3 regions of the Rhizobium sp. USDA 3886 genome follow, and region 1 is predicted to be linked to each of the others. Evidence: riboswitches for the same ligand, from Rfam matches in the RefSeq annotation. Region 1 holds a riboswitch; each other region holds the start of a gene.
The links. A riboswitch is a leader RNA that binds a small molecule or an ion and turns the genes downstream of it on or off. The one in region 1 is predicted to bind cobalamin.
Positions count from the first base shown of each region.

Region 2: it holds a riboswitch for cobalamin, as region 1 does, so the genes downstream of both, cobU (bifunctional adenosylcobinamide kinase/adenosylcobinamide-phosphate guanylyltransferase) here and bluB (5,6-dimethylbenzimidazole synthase) in region 1, are expected to answer to the same signal.
Region 3: it holds a riboswitch for cobalamin, as region 1 does, so the genes downstream of both, ACZ9BX_RS24625 (ABC transporter substrate-binding protein) here and bluB (5,6-dimethylbenzimidazole synthase) in region 1, are expected to answer to the same signal.

Region 1 covers NZ_JBWCDC010000001.1:1,152,924-1,160,557, reverse strand. The annotation lists partial or broken gene ACZ9BX_RS05985 (hypothetical protein) at 1-213, opposite strand, end outside; gene ACZ9BX_RS05980 (GFA family protein) at 321-716, shown strand; gene ACZ9BX_RS05975 (DUF1003 domain-containing protein) at 713-1,246, opposite strand; gene ACZ9BX_RS05970 (LTA synthase family protein) at 1,320-3,251, opposite strand; gene ACZ9BX_RS05965 (hypothetical protein) at 3,172-3,429, shown strand; gene ACZ9BX_RS05960 (NAD+ synthase) at 3,426-5,105, shown strand; gene ACZ9BX_RS05955 (TolB family protein) at 5,127-5,957, shown strand; cobalamin riboswitch at 5,976-6,159, shown strand; gene bluB (5,6-dimethylbenzimidazole synthase) at 6,237-6,923, shown strand; gene ACZ9BX_RS05945 (DUF2865 domain-containing protein) at 6,931-7,634, opposite strand, start outside.
Region 2 covers NZ_JBWCDC010000001.1:1,348,262-1,355,895, forward strand. The annotation lists gene ACZ9BX_RS07010 (TSUP family transporter) at 1-30, shown strand, start outside; gene cobO (cob(I)yrinic acid a,c-diamide adenosyltransferase) at 38-670, opposite strand; gene cobN (cobaltochelatase subunit CobN) at 685-4,611, opposite strand; gene cobW (cobalamin biosynthesis protein CobW) at 4,621-5,670, opposite strand; gene cobU (bifunctional adenosylcobinamide kinase/adenosylcobinamide-phosphate guanylyltransferase) at 5,675-6,199, opposite strand; cobalamin riboswitch at 6,512-6,901, opposite strand; gene ACZ9BX_RS07035 (chloride channel protein) at 7,065-7,634, shown strand, end outside.
Region 3 covers NZ_JBWCDC010000003.1:385,062-392,695, forward strand. The annotation lists gene ACZ9BX_RS24615 (ABC transporter ATP-binding protein) at 162-926, opposite strand; gene ACZ9BX_RS24620 (FecCD family ABC transporter permease) at 923-1,948, opposite strand; gene ACZ9BX_RS24625 (ABC transporter substrate-binding protein) at 1,960-3,000, opposite strand; cobalamin riboswitch at 3,250-3,483, opposite strand; gene ACZ9BX_RS24630 (hypothetical protein) at 3,525-4,742, opposite strand; gene ACZ9BX_RS24635 (MYG1 family protein) at 4,981-5,925, shown strand; gene greA (transcription elongation factor GreA) at 6,074-6,556, shown strand; gene ACZ9BX_RS24645 (SulP family inorganic anion transporter) at 6,786-7,634, opposite strand, start outside.

The DNA.
Region 1 (7,634 bases):
GGCGGCGATATCAGAACTCTGGAAGGTCAGGCGTGTCTTCGACGTATTGGTCAGGTTGACTTCCGCCATGGCGCTCACCTTGAGCAGGGTGGCATCGATGATGGCGGCTCGCGTCACGCGCGGTTTGCTGCCGAAATTCGCCATTGCCGAGGGGTCGACGTCGCCGAGAGCGATTTCGGCGACGCCTGGCACCACATCCACGCCGATGCTGGCGAATGAGCCTTCCGGATCAAAATTCCTGACGCTCTGGTTCAACGAATTGGATTTGACGCAGCCTCGGACAGCCTCCAATTTCTCCGTAAATTAAGGACGGAGATCGCATGACGAAGGAATATACGGGCGGCTGCGCTTGCGGAGCGGTGAGGTTTCGAAGCACGAGCAAGCCGGGTCCGGTGGTCGGCTGTCATTGTTCGGAGTGCCGGCGGCAGACAGGATTCTATTTTGCGTCTTCGGATGTCTCCCTGGACGGCCTGACGATCGAAGGCGAGAATTCGGTCCGGTGGTACCGGTCAAGTGAGGCGGCCGAACGCGGCTTCTGTGCAAATTGCGGCTCGGCGCTCTCCTGGCAGCGAAAGGGATCGCCGGGAGTGTCCATCATGGCTGGCGCTTTCGATCAACCGAGCGGGCTTTCCTTCGGCTACCACATCTACTGCGCCGACAAGGGCGATTTCTATGAGATCAAGGACGGCGCACCGCAATACGCGAAGGGCGTTTAAGCCCCTTTCGCTGCCAGCGAAGCGTTCAGGCGACCGACCTCCTCGCGCAGTGCAGCGAGCTCGGTCACGACGTGCATGTCGATTTTCTGGTGCAGCGACAGAACCTCGAGTTCGGCCTTGAGATTCACTTCATAATCCTTGGCTGCTTCGAAGCGGTCGCGCTCTGCCTGCCGGTTCTGCGACATCATGATGATTGGCGCCTGGATGGCGGCGAGCATGGAGAGAATCAGGTTCAGGAAGACGAAGGGGTAGGGGTCGAAGGCGCCCGTCGCGAGGACGATCGTGTTAACCGCCGCCCAAACTACAAGAAAAACGAGGAAAGCGATGATGAAGGACCAGGAGCCACCAACCCTTGCGATGCCGTCAGCGACGCGCTCCCCGAAAGATGCCTTCGCAGAAAAGGCGGCGTTAACATCAGTCGAGATGACCTTGCGTTCGTGCGTCCTCCTGAGGACGCGCTTTTCAATGTCGCCAAGTTCCTCGGCCGGCTTGTCGAAATGCAGGTGAACGAAGTTCGAGATACTATGCATGATTGGCTCCGATAGGTGACCGCTTCGGAGCCAATATTCCGCGCCAACGCCAATTGCAATGCGGGTTAATGTCTTAGGACCCTTTGCCGAGCAGGTCGTGCTGCGGGAAGAATCGCTCCAGAGTGCGTGCCTTGCCGAACATGATATCGTGCTGCAGGTAGCCGTAGTCGCGCACAAGAGGATCGAGCTTTTTCCGGTCGCGCGCCCAGTCCGCCGTCGCCTTGTTGTCGCGCGTTGCCAGCTGGTAGCGGTCGATGATGTCGTATTTCTTCTGCACGCGGCCGAGGAAGCCGGTGTAGAAGGGATGCTCGAAACCGGCGAACTTGAGGAGATTGTAGGAGATCAGCGACGGGCTGATCGTGCCGACGTTCTGCTTCACGCCTTTCTGGTTCGACCAGATGACAAGCGGCGTTTCGTGCTCGCGCTTCATCACGTCGAGCGGTGCCCTGCGGGTTGCGACCTGGTCCGGCATGTAGCCTGTGCTCATATAGACATTGCCGAGCGGAGGCAGATGGTCGCCCCAAAGGACGATGATCGTTTCGCGCTCGCGCTTCGAGGCCCAGTCCATCAGCTTCTTCAGGCTGTCGTCGGCCTCCTTTATGCCCTGCGTATAGGTCGCAAGCGTCGCGCGGTCGGCTTCCGGGAGGTTGCCGCGGATGCCGATCGTATTCCTGGCATAGCGGTAGGGCTCGTAGGGCCCATGTCCCTGCAAGGTGACGGCGAAGAAAAAAAACGGATTATCGAGACCGTCGCCCTCGCGCATGATCTCCTTCATCAGGGAATCGTCGGAGGCGAACATGCCGCGCTTTTCCATCGGCGGCATCGTTTCTTCGGTCCGGAACTCTTCGAAACCGAAATCCTTGTAGACCTGATTGCGGTTCCAGAACCAGCCGCTGAAGGGGTGCAGGGCGCGGGCGGTATAGCCTTCGCCGCGGAAGAAGGTGGCAAGCGAAGGCACGTTGCTGCGGACATATTGCTGGTAAGGAATGCTGCCGTAAGGCAGGAAGGCGTTCGAGAAGCCGGTCAGTGCCTCAAATTCGACATTGGCGGTCATGCCGCCGAATTCCGGCGAGAAGACGTAGCCGGACTGCGCGGCGCGGACATTCGGCATGGGATCGGCGCTGAAGGAGAGGTTCTTCAGCCGTGTCGGATCCCAAAAGGACTCGCTCATCAGCATGATGATGTCCGGCTTTTCCTCAGGGCCTGTCAGATAGCCGTAGTTGCGCGAGGGGATCGCGTCGAGCGCATCGGCGTTGAGACCAGCGGGTGCCGCGACATCGGCCATCGGAATATTGAAGAGGAAGGCCAGTATGAAGCCGTTGCTGCGGTAGTTCTCCTTCTGGTCCCACATCATCGGCACCACCTGCAGCCGGTCGCGGATGTAGGAATATTGCGAATAGTCCATCAGCGAGGCGAAGGCCGCAATCACTGGAAGCCCGAGGCAGAGGTGGCGCAAACGCGCCTGGCGGGAGAGCTTCGGGAAGTTCCGCCAGGCATAACGCCAGGCGAAAACGATGCCTATGGCGAAAAGTACGATGCCGACAAGGAGGGCCGCGGCCGTCCACGGCCTGTCGCGCACCATGACCGGCAGCAGTTCCATGATCTGACGAGTATAGAGCACGTCGGACGGATAGAAGGGGTCGGAGAGAAAGCGCTGCTTCTGATTGGAGACAAAGGCCGGGATCAGAAAAAGCGGTATCAGGATGAACGCCGTCTGGTAGCGCCGTCCAAATACGGCATCGAGGGTCAGCATCACGATCGTGAGCATGGTGACCGTCGTCATGCCGGGCCTAACCGTCGATGTGAGAAACTCGCCGACATCGGCGAGCGTCCCGCGCGCGATCCACTCGACGGCGACAACGCTGAGTAAAGCGAGAGAAAACAAAAAAAGAATGCCGAGTGCCGCGCGCGCTGCCGGGGACTGAATGCTCGACCCGGAACCGGCGGAAAGTAGTGCTGCTTTTCTGGCCGGTGCGGACTTCATTATCAACGCGATCAACGGCATGCTCCGATGTCATAAAAATTTCACTGAAGTTTCACACGCCTGTCATGAACGCTGGATGAACCCTCCCGGTTTCTCGGCTTTTCCCTGTGGTTTGAATTTTTCGCCCGGCAGACCCCGCGGCTTTTCATGGCGCGGGCGATTGAAGCGGCGGGCCGCACGCGCTAAATGGATGACATGACACAGGAAAACGCTCCTTTGAATACGCTCCGGATTGCCGTTGCCCAGTTGAACCCGACCGTCGGCGATGTCGCCGGAAACCTTGCAAAAGCCCGCGAGGCACGCACGGATGCGGCCCGCCAGGGCGCGCATCTGCTGCTTCTGACGGAGCTCTTCATTTCCGGCTATCCGCCGGAAGACCTCGTGCTGAAACCGGCGTTCCTGAGGGCCTGCCTCAAAGCGGTCGAGGACCTCGCCGCCGATACCGCGGACGGCGGCCCCGGGGTCATTGTCGGCTTCCCGCGGCAAGGAAAGACGGGGCGGCATAATTCCGTCGCGGTTCTTGACGGCGGCAAGATCCTGGTGCTGCGCGACAAGATCGACCTGCCGAACTACGGCGAGTTCGACGAGAAGCGCGTCTTTTCCGAAGGATCGATGCCGGGGCCGGTGAATTTCCGCGGCGTGCGTCTTGGCGTGCCGATCTGCGAGGAGATCTGGAACGATCTCGGCGTCTGCGAGACGCTCGCCGAAAGTGGTGCCGAAATCCTGCTCGTTCCGAATGGCTCGCCTTATTATCGCGGTAAGGTCGACGTGCGCCATCAGGTGGCGTTGAAGCAGGTGATCGAAACCGGCTTGCCGCTGATCTTCGCCAATCAGCTCGGCGGCCAGGACGAGCTCGTCTTCGATGGCGCCAGCTTCGCCTTCAATGGCGACAGGACGCTCGCCTTCCAGATGAGCCAGTTCGAAACGGCGCTGGCCGTGACGACTTGGAAGCGCGGCGAAGACGGCTGGCGCTGCACCGAAGGCCCGATGTCGCGTATTCCCGAACTCGACGAGGCCGACTATCGCGCCTGCGTGCTTGGCTTCCGCGACTATGTGAACAAGAGCGGCTTCAAGAATGTCGTCCTCGGTCTCTCCGGTGGCATCGACTCGGCGATCTGCGCGGCAATCGCCGTCGATGCGCTCGGCGAGGAACGCGTGCGAACCGTAATGCTGCCGTACCGATATACATCTTCCGATTCACTGAAGGATGCGGCCGAATGCGCCAAGGCGCTCGGATGCCGCTACGATATCGTGCCGATCGAGGAGCCGGTGAAAGGCTTCACCTCGGCGCTTTCGCAGCTGTTCGAAGGAACCGACAGCGGCATTACCGAAGAGAACCTGCAGAGTCGGGCGCGCGGCACGATCTTGATGGCGATTTCCAACAAGTTCGGCTCCATGGTCGTCACGACCGGCAATAAGTCGGAAATGTCGGTCGGCTATGCGACGCTCTACGGCGACATGAACGGCGGCTTCAATCCAATCAAGGACCTCTACAAGATGCAGGTCTATGCGCTGGCGCGCTGGCGCAACAGCCATGTGCCGCCGGATGCGCTGGGGCCATCCGGCATTGTGATCCCGCACAACATCATCGACAAGGCGCCGTCGGCCGAGCTTCGTCCGGACCAGACGGACCAGGATTCATTGCCGCCTTATCCGGTGCTGGACGACATCCTCGAATGCCTCGTCGAGAAGGAGATGGCGGTCGAGGAGATCGTCGCGCGCGGGCATGACGTGGCGACCGTCCATCGCGTCGAGCATCTGCTCTATCTCGCCGAATACAAGCGCCGCCAATCGGCTCCGGGCGTGAAGATCACCAAGAAGAACTTCGGGCGCGATCGCCGCTATCCGATTACCAACCGGTTCCGCGACCGGTAACGAGAGAATCCGGGAGGATGCATGCGCAGTTCGGTCGAGACTTACAATATCCGTACCGGCGAAAGCCGGATTGTCTTTCAGACGGAGAAACTGATCGAGGCGCCGAACTTCGCGCCGGACGGCGGATATCTGCTGTTGAACGGTGACGGGTTGCTTTACCGGCTGCGGCCGGATGGGATCGGCGGGCTTGAGCAGGTCGATACGGACTTTGCGACCGCATGCAACAACGATCACGGCATTTCGCCGGACGGGGCGCAAATCGTCATTTCCGACAAGACGGAATTCGGCAAGTCGGCGATCTATATCCTGCCGGCGGCCGGCGGGGCGCTGCGGCTGATTACCGAGAATTTGCCTTCCTATTGGCACGGCTGGTCGCCGGACGGGAAGGAGCTAGCCTATTGTGGCATCCGCAACGATGAATTCGATATCTATACAATCTCCGTCGATGGCGGCCCCGAGAAGCGGCTGACGCATGGCGAGGGGCGCAACGACGGGCCGGACTATTCGGCTGACGGGAAATGGATCTACTTCAACTCCAGCCGCACCGGGCTCATGCAGATCTGGCGCATCCATCCGAATGGGACGGGTCTTGAGCAGGTGACGCATGACAATTACGGCAGCTGGTTTGCGCATCCTTCGCCAAAGAACGACAAGGTGCTGCTCCTTTCTTATGATCCGAACGTCTTCGATCATCCGCGCGATCTCGATGTGCGGCTGCGGCTGATGGATATGGACGGCGGCAACCTGACGACGCTGTTCGAGCTCTTCGGCGGGCAGGGCACGATCAATGTCCCTTGCTGGTCACCGGATGGTGACGAATTCGCCTATGTGCGATATTTCCCGGCAGCTTGAACGCAGCGGCAATTCAGGACATAGAGATTGCCGTCAGGTGCCTGCATCAAGCAGGAGAATCGGGAATCCGGTGAAAGACCGGAACGTGCCCAACGCTGTGAGGCTGACGTTTGCCGCAACAATGGCCACTGGCTTTTGCCGGGAAGGCCGTGGCAAGCGGGTGACGCCAAGTCAGAAGACCGGCCTGGCAAGATAGACCGAACCGCGCGGACGGCGGCGAGGTTTTTGACGCTCCTTGCGCTGCGGCGCGGGTGCTCAAGCATTGTTGGGGATTTAACGATGCAACCTGATCCTTTCGCCCATGCCCTTGTACCGGCCGGCGAGTTTTCCGAACACGACCGGGCCGCAGTCTACAGAGCCATAGAAACGCGCCGTGACGTGCGCGACCAGTTCCTGCCCGATCCTCTGCCTGACAATCTGGTGTCGCGGCTGCTGGGGGCGGCGCATGCCGCACCGTCGGTCGGTTTCATGCAGCCCTGGAATTTCGTCGTGATCCGCGATCCGGAGGTACGCCAGGCCGCGTGGCAGGCTTTTTCGCGCGCCAATCAGGAGGCGGCCGAGATGTTTGAAGAGGAGCGGCGGGATGTCTACCGCAGCCTGAAGCTCGAAGGCATCCGCAAGGCGCCGCTCAGCATCTGCGTCACCTGCGATCCGGACAGGGCAGGGCCGGTGGTCATCGGCCGCACCCACAATCCGCGTACGGATGTCTATTCGACCGTCTGCGCCGTGCAGAACCTGTGGCTTGCCGCTCGCGCCGAAGGCATCGGCGTCGGCTGGGTCAGCATCTTCCATGATGCGGATATCCGCGATCTGCTTGGCATTCCGGAGCGGATCGAGATCGTCGCCTGGCTTTGTGTCGGCTATGTCGACCAGCTCTACACCGCGCCGGAACTGGCGGTGAAAGGCTGGCGCCAGCGCTTGCCGCTCGAAGAACTGGTCTTCTCAGACCGATGGGGAAGCCAGTAACGCCGCGTCAGTTCTGCTGCGGCTGCGGCCCGGGCGTTGCGGGTTTCTTGAGATCGATCGCGCCCTGATCGCCGGCGAGGAACTGCGGACCGACCTGGCGGACTTTGCTGTTCGCCGGGTCATAGGGGCGGTCCGGCACCTGCGGCTGTGGGGCAGACGTGGAGGTGGCGCTCGATGGCGGCTTCGTCTTGATATCGGTGATTGAGCCCTTCGGCGGCGGTTCGCTGATTGCTTGGTTCTTGCGCATGTTCTCGTAATAGGCCGAGAGATTGCAGGCGCAGGAGGACTTTTCGCCGGGGGCGCGGTTCTTGTAGGCAAAGGCATTCGGCATGGCGCTGTAGGGCGCGCCGGTCGAAGCCGAGATCATGTTTGCGGCTTCGGTATTCGAGATGTCTTGATAGAAGAGCTCTGTCTCGATACCGGGGCACATCTTCGAACACGTCGCTGCGTCGCGGTTGAAATCGATCGATGTTGCATTCGTGGTGATCGGGAAAAAGCCGCCGTCGCAGGTACGCACGCACATCGTGCTGACATGCGACATGAGCTCGCCGCGCGGCACGCCATATTGCATGCCGCCCTGTTCGCCATCCCCAAGCGGGATGAAAGTATCGCTGCGCATCGCCTGTTCTTCGGGGCTTGGGGCCGGCGCATAGGCCTGCGGGTCCGGCGCATAGTCGAACTCCTCGTTGCAGCCGTTGTCTTCGAGTGCCG
Region 2 (7,634 bases), 200 kb from region 1:
TTGGCCGTCGATTACCTGCCGGGTCATTGACCCGCCGTCAGAACTCGACGCCGGGCTGTCCCTTGATGCCGGAGCGGAACGGATGCTTGATCAGTTCCATCTCCGTGACAAGATCGGCGATCTCGATCAACTCGTCCTTGGCGTTCCGGCCGGTCAGCACGACGTGAGTCATGTGGGGTTTTTCGGCCTTGAGAAATGCGATAACCTCGTTCACGTCGAGATAGTCGTAGCGGAGCGCGATGTTGATCTCATCAAGCAGCACCATGGAGTTGCGCTCGTCGCGGATCAACTCCTTCGCCTTTTCCCAGGCAGCGGCGGCGGCCGCCATATCGCGGGCGCGGTCCTGTGTTTCCCAGGTGAAGCCCTCGCCCATTGTGTGGAACTGGCAGACGTCGGAGAAATGCTTCTCGATCAGGTCGCGCTCGCCGGTCCACATCGCGCCCTTGATGAACTGCACGACGGCCGACGGCTTGTGGTGGGCGATATGGCGGAAGATCATGCCGAAGGCCGCGGACGATTTGCCCTTGCCCTTTCCAGTGTGGACGATGATCAGACCCTTCTCGTCCGTCTTCGTCGCCATGATCTTGTCGCGCGCGGCCTTCTTTTTAGCCATCTTTTCGGCGTGACGTGCACCGTCCTTCTCGCCGCTTTCCACTGGTTCTTCGCTCATTGTTCTTCCCTGGTTTATACCGTTTCTGCGTGACGTGACGGCGCGAGATCGAAGCGCGCCGAATTGCTGCGCGGCGTCCAGAGCCTGCGCTCGATCGCTTCGAGCAGCCGCTCCTTCATTTCCCTTAAAGCCGCCGGGTTCTTTTCCGCCATGAAATCGCGGACTTTCGGATCGGCGACGAAGGCCTGGTAGACGGCCTCGAAATGGTGGTCTCCGACGACCCCCGTCGTTGCCGCGAAGGCAAAGAGGTAATCGACGGTCGCGACGATCTCGAAGGCGCCCTTGTAGCCATGGCGCATGACGCCATCGATCCACTTCGGATTGACGGCACGCCCGCGCACGACGCGGCCGATCTCCTCTTCCAGCGAGCGGATCACCGGCTTTTCCGGCCGCGAGTGATCGTTGTGGTAGATCGCGGGACGCGTTCCACCCAGTTGCTCCGCGGCGGCCGCCATGCCGCCTTCGAACTGATAGTAGTCGTCGCTGTCGAGCAGGTCGTGCTCGCGGTTGTCCTGGTTCTGCACCACGGCCTGGATGGAGCGCAGGCGCTCCTCGAAGACACCGCGTTCGGCCTTGCCTTCGTCTGCCGCGCCATAGGCGTAGCTGCCCCAGACGAGATAGGCTTCCGCCAGGTCGGCGCGACGCTCCCAGCCCTTTTCGTCGATCAGAGCCTGCAGGCCCGCGCCATAGGCGCCGGGTTTTGAGCCGAAGATGCGGTAACCGGCGCGCTTCTGCGCGGATGCCTCGTCGAGCCCGGCTGCGGCGAGCCGCGCAGCCTCGCCGCGCATGCGAGCGGCAATCGGGTTGTCGGCAGCATCTTCATCCAGCGCGCCGACGGCGCGGATTGCCCGGTCGAACAAGGCGATCTGTTCCGGAAAGGCATCGCGGAAGAAGCCGGAGATGCGCAGCGTCACGTCGACCCGTGGGCGCCGCAGCAGCGCCGGGGGAATTATCTCGTAGCCGGTGACGCGCCGCGAGGTCATGTCCCAGAGCGGCTTGACGCCAATCAGCGCCAGCGCCTGGGCGATATCGTCTCCGCCAGTGCGCATATTCGAGGTGCCCCAGGCCGTCAGACCGAAGGAGACTGGCCATTCGCCGTGATCCTGCACGTAGCGGCGGACGAGCAATTCGGCCGATTTCTTGCCAAGTTCGTAAGCCGCAGGCGTGGGGACGGCGCGGCTGTCGACCGAATAAAAATTCCGTCCCGTCGGCAGCACATCTGGCCGGCCGCGCGTCGGCGCACCGGAGGGGCCCGGCGCGACGAACCGGCCGTCGAGACCGCGCAGAAAGCCCGCGATTTCGGCCTTGCCGCAAGCGAGGATGGAGGGCTTCAGGCCGTTTTCGATCTCGGAGAGCACCGCGCGCGTGGCGGCCCAGTCCAGCGGGCATGGAAGTTCGCCGGAAACCAGCTTTGCGGCAAGCAGTTCGATGCGCTCGACAGTGTCGCCGCTGGTGCGCCAGGTGGTGTTGGAAGTCTCTGCCAACTGCGATGGCCGCGGACCGAGCCAGGGCGCCGACATATCGCAGTCTAGTGGATCGAAATGTGGAGCGTGGGGCTTATCCCCCTCCGCTGCAAACGCATCCGCCGCAATCGCCCGCTGCAAACTCTGATCCCCGCCCTCGCCCAAACCACGCGGAACGCGCGCCAGTGCCACCGTGAGATCAATCAGCAACCGGCCTTCCGGCGCGACGCCGAAGATGTGCAGGCCGTCGCGGATCTGCATTTCCTTGAGGTCGCAGAGATAGGCGTCGAGCTTCTTCAGCGCCTCATCCTCGCTCTCGCCCTTGGCGATCCCGGCATCCTGGTCGAGGCCGATGTCGGCGACGAGATCGAGGATCTGCTTGCTGAGCAGCCGGATTCGCCGCGGGTCGCTGCCGGAGGCTTCGTAATATTCGTCAACCAGCGCTTCCAGGTCCTTCAGAGGGCCGTAGCTTTCGGCCCGCGTCAACGGCGGCGTCAGGTGGTCGATAATGACGGCGCTCGCGCGCCGCTTGGCCTGCGTGCCCTCGCCCGGATCGTTGACGATGAATGGATAGAGATGCGGGAGCGGGCCGAGAATTGCCTCGGGATAGCATTCCGCAGACAGCGCCAGCGCCTTTCCCGGCAACCATTCCAGATTGCCGTGCTTGCCCATATGGATCACGGCATCAGCGCCGAACTCCTCACGGAGAAAGGCATAAAAGGCAAGATAGCCATGCGGCGGCACGAGGTCCGGCGAATGGTAGCTTTCCTTCGGGTCGATGTTGTAGCCGCGTGCAGGCTGAATGCCGATGAGGACGTTACCGAAACGCGTGAAAGGCAGGGCGAAACCGCCATCCGTAAAATAGGGATCGGACGCCGGATCGCCCCAGCGGGCGGTAACTTCGTCCTGAACCTTTTTCGGAAGAGACGCGAGGAACAATTTGTATCCGCTCAATGAAAGCGACTCGCGGATCACCTTTCCATCGCGTCCGGAGTTGGTCAGCCCGTCGGCGAGGTGCCGCATCAGCGCATCGCCATCGGCCGGGAAATCGGGAACCGTGTAACCCGCATCCCGCATCGCCTCCAGCACCTCGATGATGCTGGCCGGCGTATCGAGACCGACGCCGTTGCCGAGGCGCCCGTCGCGGTTCGGATAATTCGCAAGCACCAACGCGATGCGGCGGTCCGCAACCTGCCTGCTTCGCAGACGCGCCCAGTTGGCGGCGAGTTTCGCCGTGTAACGCATACGATCGGCATCCGGCTCGCTGGCGACGATATTGGCTTCAACGGCCGCGTCGTAACGGGCGGCGGATTTGAACGAAACGGCGCGCGCCAGCACGCGGCCATCGACCTCCGGCAGCGCAACGTTCATGCCGAGATCGCGGGCGGAAAGACCTTGGGACGACAAGGCCCATGCTTCCTTGGACGAAGCGGAGAAAATCGCCTGGAGAACGACGGCGCCGTTGGATTCTAGGACCGTTGCCGCGCGATCGGCGCCGGGCGCGGAGACGGCAAAGCCGGTCGTGTTGATCACCACGTCAGGCGGCGCTTCTGTTAAGATGCGTTCGAGAATGCCGGTCGATACCGGGTCCTTGAGGCTATAGGCGAAGACCGGCAGAGGACGTAGGCCTTCCGCCGCCAGCGCTTCGATGAGCGCTTCGATGGGGGCCGTTTCGCCGCTCTGGACGAGGGCGCGGTAGAAGCTGATGGCGACGGTGGGGAGCTCGCCGGAACTTTCCGTCTCCCCAACGGGGAGAAGGTGGCCCGAAGGGTCGGATGAAGGGGAAGCGCGGCAATCGCCAGCATCACCTTCGCGGTCCTGTTCGCTCCTTGCGTCGCTCACCCCTCTCATTTGCCCTGAAGGGCATCTTCTCCCCGCTGGAGAGAAGATGGAGGCTGCGGCGGCCTTCCACTCCTCAATCCCAATGACACCCCTGCCCGGCCACCAGATGCCGGCCTTCATCAACGGCGTTGCCGCGCCCGGCTTCCCATCACCGGCAAGCATCGCCGCGGCATAATCGAGAAATCCTCGCGAATTCCCGTCGCCGCCTTCGATCAGATAGGACCAGAGCGCATTCAGATCATCGAGCGGCACATTCGAAAAAGGCGCCAATCCCGCATCCGGCTTGGAATCCCCGGGCAGCACCGCGATCATCGCGTCATGCCGCGCAGCGCAGGTGTGCAGCGCCTCCAGCGCGTAGTGGAAGTAGCTCGCGCCCCCAAGCGCCCGGACGATGATCAACTTGGCATGCCGCGCAGTCCGCTCGATATAGGCATCGACGGACATCGGGTGCTTGAGGCTCATAAGGCTGGCGAGCCGGAGCGAAAAAGGCCTGCCGCCTTGTGCGTGAGCCGCGGCGATCGCCGAAAGCTCCGTGTCCGCTGCGGACAGGAACAGGATATCGCCCGGCGATTGGCCGAGGTCGATCGCCTCCTCGCCATCGCTGATCGTTCCTTTCTGGGCAAGAAGCAGATGCATGGCCGAGCCTTAGACGAGTGCCTGGATGGCATTGCGGACCGTGCCCTGATCCATCTCATGCAGACCGATCACCACAAGGCGCGTGCCGCGTGCTTCGCCCGGCGCCCAGGCGCGGTCGAAATACTGGTCGACGCGGCTGCCGACGGCCTGGACCTGCAAACGCATCGGCTTGCCCGCGACATCGGCAAAGCCCTTCAGGCGCAGGACGTCGTGCTCGGCAATCACGCCTTTCAGCTTCTCGGCGAAGCCTGCCGGATCGGTGATCGGACCGAGTTCGACGACGAAGCTGTCGAACTCGTCATGGTCGTGCGGCGTGCCGTCTGCATGCTCCAGCTCATGATGGGATTTGCGGTTGACGATGTCCCCTTCCGTGCCGATGCCGAGGCCGAGCAGCACGCTTGCGGGAACCTCGCCGTTTCTCGCCTCGATCATCGCCGGCTTGCGGGCAATGCGGGAGGTTACTTCGCGGCGCACGCGGCCGAGCCCCTCGCCGTCAAGGAGGTCGGTCTTGTTGAGCACGATGAGGTCGGCGCAGGTCAATTGATCCTCGAAGAGTTCTTCTATCGGGCTTTCATGATCGAGGGACGCGTCGTCGGCGCGGCGGGCATCCACCGCATCGTGGTCATCGGCGAAACGGCCGGCGGCGACGGCCGCGCTGTCGACGACGGTGATGACCCCATCGACCGTCACCTCGCTGCGGATCTCCGGCCAGTTGAAGGCGGCAACGAGCGGCTGCGGCAGGGCAAGGCCGGAGGTTTCGATGATGATGTGGTCCGGGCGCTGCGCGCGCTCCAAAAGCTTCGTCATGGTCGGGATAAAATCATCGGCAACGGTGCAGCAGATGCAGCCATTGGTGAGCTCGATGATGTCGTCCTCTGTGCAGTTTTCCGCGCCGCAACCCTTCAATACGTCGCCGTCGACGCCGAGATCGCCGAATTCGTTGATGATCAGCGCGATCTTCTTGCCGCCGGTATTGGAAAGCAGATTGCGGATCATCGTCGTCTTGCCGGCGCCAAGGAAGCCGGTGATGACCGTTGCGGGGATCTTCTGCTGGTTCATAGGTTCAACCCTTCATTTTCAGCGGCAGACCGGCCGCGATGAAATACACGTCCGCGGCTTCCGCCGCGATCATCTGGTGCAGCCGTCCGGCATGATCGCGGAAATCCCGCGCCATCCGGCTTTCCGGCACGATGCCGAGGCCGACTTCATTGGAAACGATGACGAGCCGCGCCTTGGCTTTTGGCAGAAACGACGCAAGGGCAGCGAATTCCGCCGCCATGTCGCGCTCTTCCATCATCAGATTGGTGACCCAGAGCGTCAGGCAATCGACGAGGATCGCCCGACCCTCGCGGTCGATCGCGGAGAGACGGGAGAGGAGATCCAGCGGCTCCTCGTGTGTCGTCCAGAGCGGACCCCGATCGGACTTATGCTGCTCGATGCGCGCACGCATCTCTTCGTCCCACGCCCGGCCGGTCGCGACGTAGTGGCGCTCAAGGTCGCTATCGGCGATCAGCCGCTCGGCGAAATGGGATTTGCCGGAACGCGCGCCGCCGAGGACGAAGGCAGTGCCGAGTGAAGAAGAGGTCATCAGGATGCAGACCCCGGAAGGGATAGCACCACACAACCTCTCCGTCCCTCATTCCTGTGCTTGTCACAGGAATCCAGCCACGGCGCGTCTTCGCCTTGAATGACCTTTTTCGTTTTGGGGAGTCTTCTGCGCCCAAGGACTTGGGCGCACTGGATGCCTGTGCTGGTTCCCGGGACAAGTCCCAGGACCGGAATGAGGGAAGTCGAAAGTGCGGCGTCCCGCAAAGAAGCCGCAAAATACGGCATGAAATTCCATCGTTCAGCCATGACAACCTCCGTGCTGGCAGCGGGGAACAATACCCCAGAATGGGCTCTTCGCCCGGCACGCATGGCAGGTCTCCTGGCTCGCGGGTATTGGCACGACAGGGCGACCATTGAGGTCGCCCTGTCGTGCCAGCGGGTCTTCCTCGCCTTCCCGGCTGCGTCTTCGTGAAAAGGCGGACGATTCGTAGAAATAGAGGCGTCCTGCCCCGGCTGATCACGATGCATTTCCAGTGGCTTTTCCGGCGCCTTGCCGCTTCACCCGCTCCGCGACATGCGAAACAGCCGTGAATTGGCCTGAACGCCGGATGGAAGACCCTGACCGCTCTACAGTCGCGGGGTCGGCTGTGATGAAGACGCCCGGCTTGGGTCCGTCCCTTCACATTCCCTTTTCATCCGGCACGGCATCTGCCGTTCCGGAACCATCCGTAAGATTGTTCATCGTTAGGCAAGCCGCCTGTCGAAGTCAATCGCGCACGCCAAACCGAACCAGCGGAGAACAGGTTCAAGTTCGCGGTGCGCTTCGCGCCGGGCTTTCGCCATATTTCGGGAGCAGGTGCCCTAATCGCCCTTGACGGTGTTGGCCGTTACCTAGTTCTTTGCATATGCTCACGAAATTGAATTTCCCGCGCCTCCACCAGCTCTATCGCCTGCTTGATGCAGGGCGGATTCGCGCGCTTGCCCGCCGCAGCGAAATGGGCATGGTCTTTGCCGGGATCGCCGTCGGCGTGACGTCGGGGCTCGCGGTCACCGGCATGAGCCTGCTCTCGCGCGAGCTGCACCGCCTGATCTTCGGCATCAGCGAGATCGAGAGGCTGAGTGCGTCGCAGATCGACAACAAATTCCTGCTTCTGATCGCGCCAGTCTGCGGCGGGATTCTTCTCGGCCTTCTGTTTTTTATTCTCGCGCGAACCCGCAAGAAGCCCATGGTCGACCCGATCGAAGCAAATGCTTTGCATGGCGGCCGGCTGTCGCTGACGGACAGCATCATTGTCGCTGTCCAGAATCTGGTTTCGAACGGCTTCGGCGCCTCTGTCGGCCTTGAGGCCGGCTATGTCCAGCTCGCGGCAGGCATCGCCTCCAAGCTCGGACTGAAGCTGCAGCTTCGCCGCGCCGATCTGCGCGTCCTTGTCGGCTGCGGCGCAGCCGGTGCGATCGCCGCGGCCTTCAACGCG
Region 3 (7,634 bases), on a different contig from region 1:
TAGCAACGTAGCGACACGCTTCCGGCAAAACCTGAGAGCGGACGCGGCAGCACTAACCCGGCAAGGGCCGGGCGTCTTCCGGCTCGTTAGCAAAAATCGACCCGACGGCTTCTCTTCGCGCGGCCACTAGTCGCTGATGTCTGATTTGAAGTCAGACGTTCCTAACCGACAAAATACTGAATGTGATGCCGGCCGTGCACCGCGGACTTTTCGATGCGAGCCCGAACTCCGAATACATCGCGAACAAGTGTCTCAGTGAGAACCGTCTCGGGCGGACCGACGGCGACCACACGACCACCCTGCAGGACGGCCAGGCTGTCGCAGAACATTGCCGCCAGATTGAGATCATGCAGCGCGATAACGCTGGTGACCGGCAGTCTCGTGACGAGATCCAGCAGCTCCAACTGATGCTGGATGTCCAGATGGTTGGTCGGTTCGTCGAGCAGCAGTTCCGTCGGCGTTTGCGCAAGCGCGCGGGCGATGTGCGCGCGCTGGCGCTCGCCACCTGACAGCGTCCGCCACAGCTGTGTAGCCTTGCTGGTCATGCCGACCTGTTCCAGTGCCGCATTGACGGCGGCCTCGTCCCTCGCATCCCAGGGGGAGAGGGAGCCTCGATGCGGCGTTCGCCCTAAGCGGACAACATCCTTCACGGTGATTTCCGCATCGGTTGTCGCTTGCTGTTCGACCAGTGCGAGACGCCGGGCAATTTCGGGACGAGCCATCGTGCTGATATCGCTCTCGTCAAGTTTGATGACCCCGCTCTTGACCTGCCGCAGCCGGCAGATGAGACGCAACAGGCTTGACTTGCCTGAGCCATTGGGCCCGAGCAGACCAAGCGTCTTGCCTGCCGCAACATGAAGGCTCACGCCGTCGACGATCATTGTGTCGCCGGCGGACCAGCAGACATTCTGGATCGATATGCTCATACCGGCCTCCTTGCCTTGTAGAGGATGAAGGCGAAGGCAGGAGCACCGAAAAGCGCCGTGACTACGCCGATCGGAAGCACCTGCTGCGGGATGATGGTGCGCGAGACGATATCGGCAAGCACCATGAAGATCGCGCCGATCAACGCTGTCGCCGGCAGTATCCGCCGGTGCGCGGGGCCGACCAGAAAGCGGGCCGCGTGCGGAATGACGAGGCCGACGAAGCCGATTGAGCCGACGATGCTGACAACGGCAGCGGTCATCACGGCCGTCAGCCCAAGGAGGATGAGGCGCACGCGCTTGACCGGAATGCCGAGCGCTGCGGCAGAATCCGTTCCGAAAGTGAAAGCGTCGAGCGCACGCGCATGAAACATGCAGATGAGAAAGCCGCTGCCGGCGACGGGGGCCACGAGAAAAACGTCCGGCCAGCGCACGCCGCCGAGACTGCCGAGCAGCCAGAACATGACGCCCCTTGCCTGCTCGGCGTTGGCCGCGGTCGTGACAATGTAGGATGTCAGCGCATTGAAGAGCTGCGAACCGGCGACACCTGCCAGGATGATCCGATCGGTGCCGCCTCCTGCGCCTGCGGCCAAAAGGGAGACGAGACCGAAGGCTGCCACTGCACCGAGAAAGGCACCGGCGGAAAGTGTCAGTACACCTGAGCCGATATTGAGGATCATGACGGCGACCGCGCCGGTCGAGGCACCCGCCGAAATGCCAAGCACATAAGGTTCGGCAAGCGGATTGCGGAGCAGGGCCTGCAGGATGGCGCCCGTTACGGCAAGAGCCGCGCCGGAACTTGCAGCGACCAGGGCACGGCTCAGGCGATATTCCCAGATGACACCTTCATGAACCGGCTTGATCGCGAAGGAGGCACCGAAGATGCGATTGGCAATCGCTTCCGCAATCGTCTGCAACGGAATGACGATTTCGCCGATCGACACGGCGAGGCTTATCGCCAGCATCAGAGCAGCTAGCGATAGCAGGAACAAGGCGGCAAAGCCGCCCCGCCCGTTGCGTTGCATGGCGCCGGTGGTCACTGAACCAGTCCAAACTGCCGAATGGCTTCCGCGAGCGTCTCGATCCCGTCGACAAGGCGGATCGACGGGCTCATTGCTTGCGAGTCCATCACGACGAGGTGCTTCCTTTCAACGGCGTCGATCTTGCTTGCGACAGGATCGGTTTTAAGAAACTCCAGCTTGACGGCCGGATCGTCGGCGGCATAGCGGCGCCGATCCATGCCGGCGATGACGATGATCGCAGGATCGAGGCCCGCGGCTGTTTCCCAGCCGACCAACGGCCATTCCTCGTTGGTGGTGATCACATTCTTCGCCCCAAGGGCTTGCATAATATAGGCCGGCGCTCCGTTGCGGCCGGCCATGAAGGCTTCGCCGTTGATTTCTTTGCTGGAGAACCAGAAGATGACGGGAATGTCCTTCACCTTGACACGGGCAACGGAGGCGATCGCTTTTGCCTCGCGTTCCTTCAGCCTTGCGATCAGCGCCTCGCCGCGGTCCTGAACGTTAAAGATCGCGGCCAGCTCGGCGATCTCCTGATAAATCACCTCCGTCTTCAGCATCTCCTTGCGGACGCCATCGCCGCCGGTGGCATTGTCCTTGGCCGCGCAATCGGCCGGCGCGACATAGCTGTTGATTCCAACCTTCGAGAACTGGTCGTAGGTTCCGACGGAACCGTTCGGGCCGACATGCCACTCGAACTCGGCAGTCACAAGTTCAGGATCGGTTTCGACCACCGACTCAAAGCTCGGATCATTGTCGGCAAGACGCTTGATCTTGTTGTTTTCGGCTTCGAACGGCTTCAGCACGGGGCTGAACCAGACCGCGGTGCCGGTGATGCGATCCGCAAGGCCGAGCGATAACAGGATTTCGGTCATCGCTTGCCCGACCGATACCACTCTCTCCGGTGCTTTCTCAAAAGTGACGGATCGTCCGCAATTTGTAATCGTCAAAGGGTAGGCGGTGGGCGCGGCGAAAGCGGACGCAGAAATCCCGCAGACCGCCAGTGCCGCAAAAGCGAAGTGCAGTAGATATCGCCGAAAGTCTAAATTGTTTGGCATGGGAATGCTCACGAAGAATTGGGGAGGCGTCGGCGCGGTGGCGCGATCGCTCCGATGCTGATGGGAAACGCGTAGGTGTTCACCGGCCATGTCGGCGGGCGTGCCGCCGGAATGACTGGCGTCCGTCTTAGCGATTGCGTTGTATTGAAAAGAGCGATCCGTTCCGTATTGTGCGGAAGGGCCTGCGCCTGATGGCGGCGTCAAAAGAAATCATCTGGTCTCCTGTTCCGGGCAACCCCGCCCGTTCAATTGGATCTCTCTTTGACGGCAGGTCTCCTGGCTCGCGGATATGCGCCGGACCATCTGCCTTCCCGTGGGAACGAGCCCACAGTGGCATGGCGCTTGGCGCCACGAGGATGATCGGCAATCCGCTTACAGTTGCGGGGGCAGCCACGGTCTTGGTCCCTTCTGGGTCGTCCGCACCGTGTTCCCTATTAATCCCCTTGGAGTCTTCCTCGGGGAACCGTCCCGCTCAGTTATGCCGAGCGCGACCGCCGCGTCAAGCTGCGCCAAGGCAAAAGCGATTAATGGATGGCGCCCGACCCGCCGACGGCGACGACGCTGAATGGCTGACCCTCAACCGGAATGGCTCGAACCTTTTTCATGGTCGCAATATCGATGACCCGGACGAGGCTATGGCGAGGATCAGTGATAGCGATCTGATCGCCAGCTACCGCAAGCCTGGGGCGCGGATCGCGCCAGTGCCCATCCTTGCTGTATGGCTCGGTAACGGTTGTCGATGTCGTGATTTCGCCGCTCAGGATGTCGACGAGATGCAGTTGCCCGTCTTCGGTCAACACATAGGCGTTCTTAACACGCGCAGGATCGAGCGCGAAATCGATGCGGCGGGTCGGCAGGTCTACTAGGCGATAGGGTGCGGTGCTGTCTGGATCGATCAGCACAATCTTGTCCTCGCCATAGTTGCCCAGGAAGAATTGCATCGCCTTGCTGCCAAGCAAGGTCGTCACTTTTCCCTTCGGCAGCTTGTCGCCATATTCCAGCATCTTAAGTTGCACGGTCTGCTCTTTGCCGGGACGTGCAATCAGGACACCTTCCTCGCAGCCGAAGGCAACGAGCTTTGCGGAGAAGGCTTCTCCGTGCAGCGCCGTGCAGGGTGCGACGTCGCCGACCTGTGCACCGCTTTCACCCAGAACGCGCAATCCCAGCCGTGGCGGCAGTTCATCCGCTTTGGTTTCCTGGGTGGTATCCGGAACCGAGACGAGCATATTCCGCCCCATGGGCACGGCGACACCATGGTGAGGTGCCGTCGCGTCGATGAGCTTTTCGGACGGCTTGCCTTCGAGGATGCCTTCTTCGGAAACGAGCTTGGCTTTGCCTTCGCCGTCGTAGAACAATACCACGTCGTCGCCATGCATGACGGCGTGAACCGGCCGTTTTCCGTCGAGTGCGGTTGGCAGCAGCGCAGCTTCGGACGTTTCCAGATCGCGATGCTCGCCATGATCAGAAAGCACCACACCGGATTTGATCATTTCGACGGTATCGGCCTCCGACTGGATGGCGAAGATAGTCTGGCCAGAACTGCTGGCTGCAAGTGCCGCATAGCCCCTCAACCGAAACTCGCCGATCTGCTCTCCTGTCATGAGGTCGAATGACCGCGCTATGGGAGCCGTATGATCGGCGACGAACAGGCGCCATGTCTGCTTTTCCTCTTCAGCAAAAGCCGGGTTCATCAGGATACTTGCTACTGCAAACCCTCCGGCCATCGTCAATCTGTGTACCATGGAAAATCCCCGCTGATATGTAATAACATTACAATCAATAGGGATGTTTTGAGAAAGTGTCCAGCCTCCGAAGCTGAAATCAGGAAGCTCCTGAAGCCAGACGGTCCCGATGCGGTTCTCAAATGAACTCATCAACGCACTCAAATGAGCGAATGGCGGGTTGAGATGGCATCCAACAATGACTATCTGGTGCCAGCTTCAAGCGGACTCTCCAAGCAACAAAAAGGTATATTCCGGCATGATCCCAGGTTTCCTCGTCACCCATTCCGGTGGCTTCCATGCCGACGAACTAATGTCCAGCGTCATCCTGACCCGGCTCTTCCCGCAGGCCCGTCTCATCCGCAGCAGGGCGCCGGAATGGATCACGCCCGGCGTGGACCGCATCATCTACGATGTGGGCGGCGCGTATGACGCAGCAGCGCAGATCTTCGACCACCATCAGCGTGGCGCGCCGGTGCGTGAGGACGGCCGACCGTATAGTTCGTTCGGATTGATCTGGAAGCATTATGGCCGTGACTATCTTAATGCCTCGGGCCTTCCCGAAGCGCATATCGAGACCATACATGCCTCTTTCGATGCCAGCTTCGTGCTGCCGGTCGATCTGGTGGACAATGGCGCGTTTAGTCCATCCGTTGCGGGACCACTGGCAGGGCTGACGCTGCCCGCGTTGCTGGAAACCTTGAAACCCGTTTTCGATGAGACAGACCCGGAGGCGGAAGACCGCGGATTCCACTCCGCGCTGGCCATCGCCCGGAGTTTCGTGGAGGCAAGGATAGCCCAAAGCGCTGCAAAATTGCGGGCAGAGGCGCTTGTCCATCAGGCAATCGAGGATACGGGCCAAGGACGCATTCTGGAGCTTCCAATGGGAATGCCCTTCCGTCCCGCGATCATGAAGGCAGGCGCCGATCACCTGCTGTTTGTCGTTCACCCGCGCGAAAAGGATTGGTGCCTGACGGGCATCCGACGCGAGGACGAAGGCTTTGAGCTGCGGGCAAATCTGCCTGCAGCCTGGGCTGGGCTGACGAACGGTGATCTGGAGGCGGCTTGCGGCGTCGATGGTGCGAGTTTTTGCCATAACGGCCGCTTCATCGCCGCCGCCAAGACCCGTGAGGCCGCACTCGCCATGGCGGAGTTGGCGGTAAAGGACGCTACCTCCATCGGGCACAAATCGATAGTCGTCTAAAGCGGAGCCGTTTTAGTCGCTTGGACGCCCGGAAAGCGATGGGTAAGATTGGCGGTCCGATAATTGTCGGTGTATGCTGTGGTTCGACAACCGTGGGCAATCGGCCCATGCGCTGCAAGAGCCCATCGCACTTAGACGGAGTTCAAGATTGGCCGTTGCTTTCACCAAGGAAGAGAGTTTCGAAACGGCTTCGGAAACCCTCTTGCCAGACCGTCCGATTTCACCGCATCCGAACCTTGTTACGGAAGCGGGGTTGAGGGCTCTGGAGTTGCAGCTTCAACAAGCTCGCGAGGCCTACGATGGCGCAAGCACGATCGAAGACGTGAATGAACGGCGACGGCAATCAGCCAACCCATTGCGTGATCTGCGCTACTTTTCGGAAAGAGTTCGCACGGCTCAACTTGTCCCTGACCCGGTTTCAACAGACACGGTTGCCTTTGGGAGCACGGTGACCTTCAGGCGTGACGACGGGCGCGTCCAGACCTATCGCATCGTGGGAGAGGACGAAGCGGATCCCAAGGCCGGATCGATGTCCTTCGTATCGCCGGTCGCAGGAACACTCAGGGGCAAAGCGGTTGGGGATATCGTCAGCGTGGGCGATCAAGAACTCGAGATCATTGCGATTTCTTAAAGCGCACATCTCACCGCTGCGAACGACGGCTCTGCAAGCGTTTCTCGAACAGCTTCTGGCCCTATGAAATGTCGGGCATCGATCATTCTCTCGTCGCGGAGGCATGCTCGCGTAGCTTCTCCAGTCGGCCCAAGGTCGACATCGATTGGTTGGTGTGCCATGCAATCAGCCAAGGTTCACATGCCACCGGCATTGGAACGCTGGCCGCAGACCTGCGCCATCCCATGTTTTAATGCGGAGTGAGGGCGGCCGGTCTCGCATCTGCCTTGTCGTGGATAGCAAAGCGGTCGACCATGGTCGCGCTTGCCTGATTGAAACCTACGACGGAAACATCGACGCCACTTCGACGATACCTGAGGACCACCTTGTCGAGCGCCGCCACTGAGGTGATATCCCAGAGGTGGGCAAGACTGACGTCGATGACGACCTTGCGCACCGAATCGGTGAAGTCGAAGGCTGCAACGAAGCTTTCGGTGGATGCGAAGAATATCTGTCCATCCACAGCATAGGTTCGTTCCTGCCCGTCCATGCTGGTGGTCTTGGTAACCCGAAACATCCTTGCGACCTTGCCAGCAAAGAAGACACCCGACAGGAGCACACCCACGATGACGCCTTTTGCGAGGTCTTGGGTGGACACCACCGTGACAACGGTCACCAGCATAACAACGGACGACAGGAGCGGATTGCGACGCAGGTCGAGGATTGAACGCCAGGAGAACGTGCCGATAGACACCATGATCATCACAGCCACCAATGCCGCCATGGGAATGATCCTCACGAGGTCGTCGAGCACAAGGATCAAGAAGAGCAGAAATGCCCCGGCGACGAAAGTTGAGAGCCTTCCGCGGCCGCCCGAACTGACGTTGATCACCGATTGGCCGATCATCGCGCAACCGCCCATGCCTCCGATCAGGGCGGACGCGATGTTGCCCGTACCCTGTCCAATGCATTCCTGGCTCTTGTTGCTGGCCGTATCGGTCATGTCGTCGACGATCTGCGCCGTCAACAGTGATTCGAGGAGCCCGACCGCTGCGAGCGTGATCGAGTATGGCAGGATGACCTGCAGTGTCTCCAGCGT